Regions from separate parts of the Paenibacillus sp. FSL H7-0442 genome, predicted to be linked through region 2. Evidence: predicted binding sites of a transcription regulator. Region 2 holds the regulator's gene; the other holds the start of a gene.

Region 1 (5,939 bases), 930 kb from region 2:
TGAAAAGCCCCTTTGGGGCTTTTTTTATATCCAGAAAAAAATCCTTCGAACACTCCTCAGCTAACTGTTTTATTGTGGATTTATTGGATATAGAGGCCGTATTAAGTTCAAACTATAAATAATGAAAATCCTCGTGGTCATGCTCTGTTTCGGAAATTTGTACGCTTGGCTGCAACCTTTTTCCGTCTTTTCCGTCTGGAAGGTACAAACATTTACTAGAAAGAGGCTGAATTCAATGAGACTTTGGACAAAAACAGTAGCCACAGCAGTTCTCACAGGTGCATTAATAGCAGGGGGAGTAGCAGGAGGATTATGGACAGGGGCAGAGCGTGCTTATGCTGGATCAACAGCTTCGACGGTAAACGGTGTAATTAATGTGATTGGAAGCGGGGAAGTATTGGCAAAGCCCAATATTGCTTATCTCTCTATCGGTGTACAATCGGAAGGGAATACGGCAGCCGCTGCTCAAAAAGCTAATGCTACAAAATTGAACAAGGTTACACAACTGCTGAAAGAAAAGTGGAGCATCAGCGGAGATGACATTCAGACCAGCCAGTTTTATGTACAGCCTAACTACACCTATAACGAAAAAGAAGGGCAGAAGCTCAAAGGCTACACTGCCAACCATACACTTTCCGTTAAATACCGCGATTTGGATAAAATAGGTCAGTTGTTGGATGAGGCGACCAAGTCCGGAGCCAATAACGTAGATAATGTTCGTTTTTCGGTGGAAGATCCTTCGACTTATGAGGAAGAAGCCATTACTAAAGCATTGGGAAGCGCACAATCTAAAGCCAGTGCTGTAGCTAAAGCGGCCAAACGCGGATTAGGTGCTCTTGTGAATGTGACGGTAGATGGCGGAGAAGCACAAGTCTTTACACAACGTGAAAATGCCATGTCAAAATCGCTCATGGATTTAGCAGGTAGCGGGACAGACATACAATCGGGGCAAGTAACAGTGAAAGTTCAGGTGTCGGCTCAATACGAAATGAACTAATATTAGATCATCAAACGAAGCCACAAGCGGCCTGCATCATGCGCAGGCTGGCTTGCTGGCTTTTTTTGTATACCGAAACCTTTTTGTAATGAGTCTGTCATAGCTAAGGGTTATTAGGTGTACAGATTGAAATCGGGGAGTGTACAGATTGTAAACTACATACAATGGGGTATAGATATAATAAGTAAAGTGATTATTTACACATAGACAATACAGAAATAATAACAGGAGGAATACTTAATATGAATAAGCATACGAAAAAATGGGGTTCAGCACTGCTGGCAGCAGGGATTTTAGCAGGAGTTGCAGCTGTTCCCGTTTCATATATCCAGGCAGCATCGATTAAACAGCAGCAAGCGGCAACACAGCAACCAGGAATCACTATCCAATGGAATGGTAAAACGTTGCCCGCTAAAGGTGTTCAAGTGAACGGGAGTACAATGATTCCGGTGGCCGCACTGCGTGACAGCTTGGGGATTCCAGTAAGCTATGATGCGAAAGCAACGACCTATACCGTAGGTAGCGGGTACAATAAACTTTACATTATGGCTTCTTCCTCGGATGCCTACGTCAACGTCAATGGAATCAATACACGTAGTATGGATGCCAAACAGATCGCTGGGAAGCTATACATTCCTATGAGTCTGTTGAAAGACTATCTAGGCATAGATGCTCAATGGAACGCAGCTCAGAAGACAGTAACGCTAAGTAAAAGTCAGCTAAACCCGATCACAATTGCGTCTCAAACACTTCCAGCTTCGAGTAATGCGAAGGTATCTTACAAAGTTAAGTATCCGCAAATCAGCGGCAGCCAGCTGAATCCTGAGGCAGAGCAGGCCATTAACCATGTGCTTAAAAAGCATGCAGAGGGTATATTGGCAGCAGGCAAAAAGATGGTGGCTGAGGGAGAGGCTACAACAGAAAGACCATATGATTTCGAAAATGATTTTGCAATTGCCTATAACAAGGACGGTATTCTAAGTGTGATTATGCAGGATTACTCGTATATGGGTGGCGCACATGGAATGACGGTACGTAAAGGATATACGTTCTCGCTCGCTGATGGTAAACTGCTGCAGTTGTCTGACGTATTGAAGGCGAATCCAAATTACAAAAAGTTCCTCAATGCTGATTTGAAGAAAAAAATCGATGCGCTTCAGGCTGGTGAAGGATTCGGTAAATTTAAAGAGTTGGCGGCAGATCAGAATTTTTATGTGACGAACAGTGGAGTAACAATCGTGTTTGATTTGTATGATTATGCGCCATACGCGTATGGAATTCCGGAGTTTACCTACTCGTTCGGTCAACTGCTGCCTCAAGGCGGAAAGCCTTTTGCGGGACAGATTTAATAGTAGAAATGAGTAAGTTGGACTGTCTATACTCTAAAAAACAATAAAGCAAAAAAGCTGCCTACCGGATAATAACATCCGGAGCAGCTTTTTCATTTACCAGCTATCGAGAGGCAAATTTTTTCTCTTATACACCTTCTGGAGAGGAGCTAGTTAGCACTTTATCAATAATACCGTATTCTTTGGCATCATCAGCAGACATGAAGTAGTCACGGTCTGTATCTTTTTCAATACGTTCCAGTGGTTGGCCTGTGCGATCTGCGAGAATGCGGTTCAGTTTATCACGCATTTTCAGAATGCGGCGTGCGCGGATTTCGATATCCGTTGCCTGGCCTTGTGCACCACCCAGAGGTTGGTGAATCATAATTTCACTGTTTGGCAAAGCGAAACGTTTACCTTTGGCGCCTGCATTCAGCAAGAACGCGCCCATGGAAGCCGCCATACCTACACAAATCGTAGATACATCAGGTTTAATGTATTGCATCGTATCGAAAATGGCCATACCAGCTGTAATGGAACCGCCAGGACTGTTAATATACAAGTGAATATCTTTTTCAGGATCTTCGGCAGCCAAAAACAGCATTTGCGCAATTATAGAGTTGGCTACAACGTCATTGACGTCCGAGCCTAACAAAATAATGCGATCCTTTAACAGTCTGGAATAAATGTCATAGGCGCGTTCGCCGCGGTTACTTTGTTCTACTACCATAGGAACATAGCTCACGTCAAAAAACCTCCCTTAAATATCGTTAGTGGATTTGGTGGACATGCCGAGTACACGTCCCTTATTTATAAACTGTTACCGTATTAACCACATGATAAACAATTTCAAACAAAAAGTCAAAGAAAGTCAAACTAATGATTAAAAAAAAGAGCCCTCAGCGCTCTTATTGGTTAAAACATTATATAGAAGCATTTAAGCGTTCATTTAAAATGGCGCGCCCGCGAGGAATCGAACCTCGATCTCAGGCTCCGGAGGCCTACGTCATATCCGTTGGACCACGGGCGCATAGTTGATTCAATGCAAACAACTAACTAATTAAACAGCTAATTGGAAACAAAGATGATTATATGATATACAGCAGTGAATTGCAAGCTTTTATTAAATGCGCATATTCAGACAAATGGTTGAGAAATATAGGTTCAGATAGACTTGCATATGGAGCAAATATTGGTTAAGATATACGTGGGACTTAAAAAGTTATCCCGGGACGTTTTAAGACCAGTTAGAGATAGAGCATTAGAGACAGAACTTAGAAGTGTGCGGGAGTGGAAAGCATGCGAAAGATATTAGAAATACAGAAGCAGCTTCTGCCCGACCTCATGGATGTTTTGAAAAAAAGGTACACGATCCTGCATCAGATTATGCTGTCCGATGTTGTTGGACGCAGAACACTGGCAGCTTCACTGAACATGACCGAGCGCGTGTTGCGCGCCGAAACCGATCTTCTTAAAGCTCAGGGGCTAATTGAGATTGAGAGTGTAGGCATGAAGGTGAGCAAAGCAGGACTGGATCTGCTGGAACAGCTGGAGCCGATTGCGAACAACTTGTTCGGCCTGTCCCAATTGGAGGACCAGATTCGTCAAGCCTATGGTTTGAGGAAGGTGGTTGTCGTTCCAGGGGATTCGGATGTTTCTCCGTTAACAAAGCAGGAGCTGGGGCGCGCTGGAGCAAAAGCGTTGCTAAGTGTTATGGACGACGAGGATGTGGTCGCTGTAACAGGTGGCACGACGATTGCAGACGTGGCGGAACAACTGGCATTGCCTTCTAATGGCCCCCTTAAGGGTGGGTGGTTTGTACCGGCACGCGGGGGTTTGGGAGAAAGCATGGAAATGCAGGCCAACACAATTGCTTCCACAATGGCTCGCAAGGTCGGCGCTCAATACCGTCTGCTCCATGTACCGGATTTGCTCAGCAATCATGCTTACAACTCCTTGCTTGAAGATACGAACATTCAGGATATATTGAGCCTGATTCGCGAGAGTCGTATCATCATTCACGGGATAGGCAACGCCATAGCGATGGCACATAGACGTAAACTTGATCCCGAAACCTTTGCCCAGATCAGCAGTGAAGGGGCGGTAGCCGAATCGTTTGGTTATTATTTTAACGAAGATGGCGTCGTTGTTCACAGAATGCTGACGCTTGGACTCCGATTGGAGGACATTAGGCGTACCGATACGGTTCTAGGTGTAGCTGGAGGCAAGAACAAGGCGGCCGCTATTCATGCGGTACTGCGTTTCGGGCAAGAAGACATTCTAGTCACCGACGAAGGCGCTGCTGTTGAGATTGTAAGTCGTTATTTAAATGATTAATATAGGATTTATGAATCGTGTTGTCTTGACAGGCTTTCGGGTCTGTCTTGAATATATAAAACTAAACTAAACGAACTTTGGGAGGAACTCACTCATGACAGTTAAAGTTGGTATTAATGGTTTCGGACGTATTGGACGCCTTGCTTTCCGTCGGATTCAAAACGTGGAAGGTATTGAAGTAGTAGCAATCAATGACTTGACAGATTCCAAAATGTTGGCACATTTGTTGAAATATGATACAACACAAGGTAATTTCCAAGGACAAGTAGAAGTACATGATGGCTTCTTCAAAGTAAACGGTAAAGAAGTTAAAGTTTTGGCTAACCGCAACCCTGAAGAACTCCCTTGGGGAGACCTGGGTGTAGACATCGTTCTGGAATGCACAGGTTTCTTCACAACTAAAGAAGCTGCTGAGAAACATTTGAAAGGCGGCGCTAAAAAAGTTGTTATCTCCGCTCCAGCTACTGGCGACATGAAAACTGTCGTTTACAACGTAAACCATGAAATTCTGGATGGAACTGAAACTGTAATCTCTGGTGCTTCTTGCACAACGAACTGCCTGGCTCCTATGGCTAAAACACTGCAAGATAAATTTGGTATCGTTGAAGGTTTGATGACTACAATTCATGCTTACACTGGCGACCAAAACACTTTGGATGCTCCACATGCTAAAGGTGACTTCCGTCGTGCTCGTGCAGCAGCTGAAAACATCATTCCTAACACAACTGGTGCTGCTAAAGCAATCGGTTTGGTTATCCCTGAGTTGAAAGGTAAATTGGATGGCGCGGCTCAACGTGTTCCAGTACCTACAGGTTCCCTGACTGAGTTGGTAACAGTTCTGGAGAAAAACGTAACTGCTGAAGAAATCAACGCAGCGATGAAAGAAGCTTCCGATCCTGAAACTTATGGATACACTGAAGATCAAATCGTTTCTTCCGACATCAAAGGTCTTACTTTCGGTTCTTTGTTTGATGCAACTCAAACTAAAGTTCTGACTGTTGGCGACAAACAACTGGTGAAAACTGTAGCTTGGTATGACAATGAAATGTCCTACACTGCACAATTGATCCGCACGTTGGAATACTTCGCTAAACTGGCTAAATAAGAACTTCCTTATTAGCAACATCATAGAGCGGAAACAGGTTATTGTTTCCGCTCTTTATATATCAAAATGTGCCTTAAATTCCTGTTTCGTAAAATTATAAGGGTGCGGAGGAATATGGAGATGAATAAAAAGAGCGTACGTGATATAGAACTGAATGGAAAACGGGTGTTTG
Region 2 (5,939 bases):
ACTTGGTACCGTAATCCGGTGCGAGGACAGTGTCAGGTGGGCAGTTTGACTGGGGCGGTCGCCTCCTAAAGAGTAACGGAGGCGCCCCAAGGTTCCCTCAGAATGGTTGGAAATCATTCGAAGAGTGCAAAGGCAGAAGGGAGCTTGACTGCGAGACCTACAAGTCGAGCAGGGACGAAAGTCGGGCTTAGTGATCCGGTGGTACCGCATGGAAGGGCCATCGCTCAACGGATAAAAGCTACCCTGGGGATAACAGGCTTATCTCCCCCAAGAGTCCACATCGACGGGGAGGTTTGGCACCTCGATGTCGGCTCATCGCATCCTGGGGCTGAAGTAGGTCCCAAGGGTTGGGCTGTTCGCCCATTAAAGCGGTACGCGAGCTGGGTTCAGAACGTCGTGAGACAGTTCGGTCCCTATCTGTCGTGGGCGTAGGAAATTTGAGAGGAGCTGTCCTTAGTACGAGAGGACCGGGATGGACGTACCGCTGGTGTACCAGTTGTTCCGCCAGGAGCACCGCTGGGTAGCTATGTACGGAAGGGATAAGCGCTGAAAGCATCTAAGCGTGAAGCCCCCCTCAAGATGAGATTTCCCAGTATGTAAGACCCCTTGAAGACGACGAGGTAGATAGGTTGGGGGTGGAAGTGCAGTAATGCATGGAGCTGACCAATACTAATCGGTCGAGGGCTTATCCTAAGATAAGACGCAAATGAGTTTCGGATCCAGTTTTCAGGGTGTAACCTTGAAGGTATGTATAAGTGACATACGACAAGCGCATGGCTATTCATTCACACGATATGTGGTGAACCGAATAACCTTACGGAAGAATTTGCATAGCAAATTCATGTTTGGTGGCGATAGCGGAGGGGTTCCACACGTACCCATCCCGAACACGACCGTTAAGCCCTCCAGCGCCGATGGTACTTGGACCGCAGGGTCCTGGGAGAGTAGGACGTCGCCAAGCAAAAGTGAAAAGGATGATAATCTCATTGAGATTATCATCCTTTTTTATGCATTTTTAGATGGCCACCTGCTTCTAAGGTTGACAGAGAGAATGGGGTTTGCCACACTCTAAGTGTGTAATCTTTTTTATGGATGTCCAAGTATACGAGCGAGGTGATGAAGATATGGAGATCAGACAATTACAGCGTGAGGAATTTGAAGCGGCTATTGAATTATCTCAATATGCTTTTCAGTTTACAATGTCCCTAGAGGATCTGGAAAAGGCCAAGAAGAAATTCAAACCAGAACAAACATGGGGAATATTCGACGGACATGACTTAAATGCTAAACTGACTTTGTTACCGCTTCAGGTATACATAAATGGTCAGGTTTTTGATATGGGGGGCATTGCTGGTGTGGCGACGTGGCCAGAAAAGCGTCGCGGAGGCATGGTATCACGTTTATTGACGCATGCACTTGAAGAGATGAAGTCTGCGGGACAAAGCCTTTCTTTTTTGCATCCATTCTCCTTTGCCTTCTACCGTAAATTTGGATGGGAAACGTATACAGAGTACAAAAAATACGTCATTCCCATTGATAAATTCCCTGCAAAACTTAAAACAGAAGGTACAGTCAAACGCGATATCAAGGATATTTCAGAACTGGACCAAGTGTATCAAGCGTATGCATCTCGTTATAATGGCACGCTGGTACGAGATAAGGAATGGTGGCAAGAGCGGATTTTAAGTGAGAACTATCGAACTGCGGTATATTACTCAGAAACAGGCGATCCGCAAGGATATGCACTATACAAAATTGAAGATAAACAGTTGAATTGTGATGAGTTGGTATATGAAAATGAGACGGCTCGTCGGGCTTTATGGACTTATTTTGCAAATCATGACTCAATGATAACCCAAGGTAAATTTATTTACGTTCCAGCAGATGACAATTTGCCATTTTTACTTGATGATCCTCGAATTCAACAGGAAACTGTGCCTTATTTTATGGGGCGTATTGTGGATGCAGCTGCTTTTGTAGAAAGATTCCCTTTTGAGCAGATTGGAGAGGAAACAAGTTTAACCTTAAATCTGACTGATCGGTATGCTCCATGGAATGAAGGAGTATGGAGATTAACGATTACGACGAAAGGGCAAGGGTGTCTGGAGAGAGTGAACAAAAGCATTTCATCTAAAAATGCCATAGTAGTTGACTTGAAACTTGGGATTCAGTCACTGACGACTCTGATGCTTGGCTACCAGCAGGTTGATGATCTGTGTAAATGGGGGCGTATTGAAGGTAGCAGTGAGTATGTGTCTGCCCTAAAACGCGTAATACCAGTAAATCAAACGTTTTTATTGGATTTTTTCTGATAAAGGCCTATTTAGATCTTTTAAGCTCATCTTTCAGAGAATATAACTTGTGTGGTTATCATTATTTTCAAAACTCTTTCTGTAATGGGAAGAGTTTTTTTATGGTATTGTATAAAACATAATTAGATTGCGAAAAATGGTATTGACCCCTTGGCAAAAATGAATAATGTGCTATAATGTGAATATAGTCAAAGAAAGTCAAAGTCAATCAAACCTAGTGTGATTCTGTAGAAGTATTATGCTGATGGATTGGCCGTATGAAGTAATTTCGATAGTAAAGAAGCAAACGAGAATTGAAATGATTTGCGTATAGTTAGGAGCTGACTCTTATGAACATAAGAGAAGTGTATGATTAATCGCAAATAAAGGCCACACTAGAGACAAGACGGTACATTTCAATGGATGTAGAACAGGCAATAGCCTAAATACAGCTTAGATTCGTGACTTTACCGTTTGGTTAAGTTCAATATACGGCGGACTCTGTGGAGCGTGAAATGTACTTGAATACTTGCGTTTCCGTTAGTGGAGGATGATGAAATGCGCAATGTTTCCGATATTATTGAACAATATTTGAAGAGTATATTGCTGGAAAGTCCCCAAGGTTTGGTGGAGATTCAGCGCAATGATCTGGCTGACCGCTTTTCCTGCGTTCCGTCGCAAATTAATTATGTAATTAGCACCCGGTTTACGCTGGAAAAAGGCTATGTGGTGGAAAGTAAACGCGGTGGTGGGGGCTACATTCGTATTCAGCGAATTCAGCTCCCTGCACAGCATGCCATCCATACACATCTTCATCAGAGCATCGGGGAGGAAATTAGCCAATCAGCAGCAGAAGGACTGATTTATCAGTTAGAGGAAGCCCATTTTTTAAGCAAAAGGGAAGCTAATCTAATGAAGGCTGCTTTATCGAGAGATACATTATTACTGAAGCTTCCCTATCGTGATCAACTGCGAGCAAGATTGCTTAAGGCTATGCTGATCTCGTTGCTGGCGACCAAATAGTGTGTGAATAGAGACTAATGTTTGGATGTAAGGTGGGTATTAAATCCTGACATTGAAGGAGGTGCTTTTATGCTGTGCCAAGAATGTAATATGCGGCCGGCAACTTTGCATTTCACCAAAATTGTGAATGGCGAAAAGACGGAGTTTCATATTTGTGAGACGTGTGCGAAGGAAAAAGGGGAGATGATCCCTGGAACACCTAACGGCTTTTCAATTCATAGCTTGCTGTCGGGGATGTTGGATTTTGACTCCAGTACAAAGAGCCAGTCTCCAGGCCACAGTGGTCCGCAGAACCTGCAATGCAAGGATTGTGGCATGACCTATGCACAGTTTAGTAAGCTGGGACGTTTCGGATGCCCGTCGTGCTATCAATATTTTGATAATCGTCTGGACCCTCTGTTCAAGCGTGTGCATGGCAGTACGAATCATGTTGGTAAAGTTCCGGTTCGCACTGGTGGCCGACTGAAGGTTAAACGGCAAATTGACGATTTGAAAAAAGAGATGCAACAGCATATTGTACAGGAAGAGTTTGAATCAGCTGCTGAGCTTAGGGATCAAATCAGAGAGCTTGAAAAAGAAATGACTGAAGAGTAAAGTTTGTGAAGAGTAGGAGGGATGCGTAATGCCCAATATTCGGTTTACGGAGAAGCCGCTAAGTGACTGGATGCGTGGTGATGCTGCGGATTCGGAGATTGTCATTAGCAGCCGGGTAAGAATTGCGCGTAACTTGCAGCATCTGCCTTTTCCCATGCTTGCTACCAATCAGCAGTCGGAAGAAGCACTTCAGCGCTTGACGGATATCCTTCAGTATGATGATTTAGGCGGTTTTGGTACTTTTCATACGTTGAAAATATCCGAGTTGGATGAGATCGACAAGCAGGTGCTGGTTGAGAAGCATTTGATTAGTCCTAATTTGGCGAACGAATCTCGTAACGGTGCTGTCTTAATTAGCGATGATGAATCGGTTAGTGTTATGATAAACGAAGAGGATCATCTGCGTATCCAGTGCTTATATCCGGGATGTCAGGTTAGAGAAGCTTGGGAACGCGCTATGGTTATTGATGATGCATTTGAAGCGCATGTTGATTATGCATTTGATGATCGGAGAGGTTTTCTAACCAGTTGTCCAACGAATGTCGGCACAGGTATGAGAGCTTCGGTGATGATGCATTTGCCCGCATTAGTCATGACTCATCAAATCAATCGTATATTGTCTGCTGTTTCACAGGTAGGTCTTACAGTTCGCGGCATTTACGGTGAAGGCAGCGAAGCGGTCGGAAATTTGTTTCAGGTGTCTAATCAGATTACACTGGGACAAACCGAAGCGGAGATTATTGAGAATCTACATGGCGTGGTGCTACAAATTATTGAGCACGAGCGTTCTGCCAGAGAAAGGCTAATGAATGAATCTATGCTGCGAATTACAGATCGGGTGATGCGTTCATTCGGTATTTTGTCGTATGCAGCAGTATTGGATTCCAAGGAGGCTGCACAGCGGCTGTCTGATGTACGTCTTGGCGTAGATTTGGGAATTTTGGAGCGTCCTTCCACCGCAGCGATGAATGAGCTGAATGTGATGACACAACCCGGGTTCCTGCAAAAAAGCTTTGGGGATAAAATGAATACCGAAGAGCGCGATATGTACCGGGCGAAGCTGATCCGGCAAAAATTAGGCACAACCCTTTAATATATAAAATGATCTGAAATACACACTGTGGAGGTGCAGGATATATGATGTTTGGAAGATTTACGGAACGTGCACAGAAAGTGCTTGCTTTGGCTCAGGAAGAAGCAGTTCGATTGGGACACAACAACATTGGTACAGAGCACATTTTGCTAGGCCTCATTCGTGAAGGTGAAGGAATAGCAGCGAAAGCCTTAATCGGTTTGGGCCTGGGACTGGAAAAAATCCAGGATGAAGTGGAAACGTTGATTGGACGCGGTCAAGAGCAACCGACGAACATTGCCTATACTCCACGTGCCAAAAAAGTCATCGAACTGTCTATGGATGAAGCCCGCAAACTGGGCCATACCTATGTAGGTACAGAACATATTTTGCTGGGTCTTATTCGTGAAGGCGAAGGCGTAGCAGCACGGGTACTGAATAACCTGGGCATCAGTCTGAACAAAGCGCGTCAGCAAGTGCTTCAATTGCTCGGCAGCAGCGAGGCTGTTTCCAGCCATCACGGTGCTCCAGCTAATGTCAGCACGCCAACCCTGGACAGTCTGGCACGCGATCTGACGGCATCTGCGAAGGAAAACAACCTGGACCCTGTTATTGGGCGTAGCAAGGAAATTGAACGCGTAATTCAGGTGCTCAGCCGCCGTACAAAGAACAATCCGGTTCTGATTGGTGAGCCTGGGGTAGGTAAAACGGCGATTGCCGAAGGATTGGCTCAAAAAATCATAGCGAATGAGATTCCCGAAACGTTGCGCGACAAGCGCGTAATGACACTGGATATGGGCTCTGTGGTAGCAGGCACCAAGTATCGTGGCGAATTCGAGGATCGTTTGAAAAAGATTATGGACGAGATTCGTCAAGCGGGTAATATCGTGTTGTTCATTGACGAGCTGCATACGCTGATTGGTGCTGGTGGAGCGGAAGGCGCAATTGATGCGTCCAAC

The links. Region 2 encodes CtsR, which represses protease genes until heat stress. Its sites were predicted from a motif close to ATGGTCAATAAAGGTCAAACA; they were not measured.
Region 1: clpP (ATP-dependent Clp endopeptidase proteolytic subunit ClpP) is a predicted target of CtsR. The motif match lies at 3,183-3,203, and genes of this name have one in related genera.

The regions. Positions count from the first base shown of each region.
Region 1 is NZ_CP151963.1:210,373-216,311, forward strand. Features, by position in the region: gene MHH57_RS00935 (SIMPL domain-containing protein) at 236-997, shown strand; gene MHH57_RS00940 (DUF4163 domain-containing protein) at 1,240-2,346, shown strand; gene clpP (ATP-dependent Clp endopeptidase proteolytic subunit ClpP) at 2,474-3,070, opposite strand; tRNA gene MHH57_RS00950 (tRNA-Arg) at 3,281-3,355, opposite strand; gene MHH57_RS00955 (sugar-binding domain-containing protein) at 3,625-4,662, shown strand; gene gap (type I glyceraldehyde-3-phosphate dehydrogenase) at 4,757-5,767, shown strand; gene MHH57_RS00965 (phosphoglycerate kinase) at 5,888-5,939, shown strand, end outside.
Region 2 is NZ_CP151963.1:5,044,936-5,050,874, reverse strand. Features, by position in the region: rRNA gene MHH57_RS22420 (23S ribosomal RNA) at 1-693, shown strand, start outside; rRNA gene rrf (5S ribosomal RNA) at 845-961, shown strand; gene MHH57_RS22410 (GNAT family N-acetyltransferase) at 1,125-2,312, shown strand; gene MHH57_RS22405 (CtsR family transcriptional regulator) at 2,850-3,314, shown strand; gene MHH57_RS22400 (UvrB/UvrC motif-containing protein) at 3,384-3,908, shown strand; gene MHH57_RS22395 (protein arginine kinase) at 3,937-5,001, shown strand; gene clpC (ATP-dependent protease ATP-binding subunit ClpC) at 5,046-5,939, shown strand, end outside.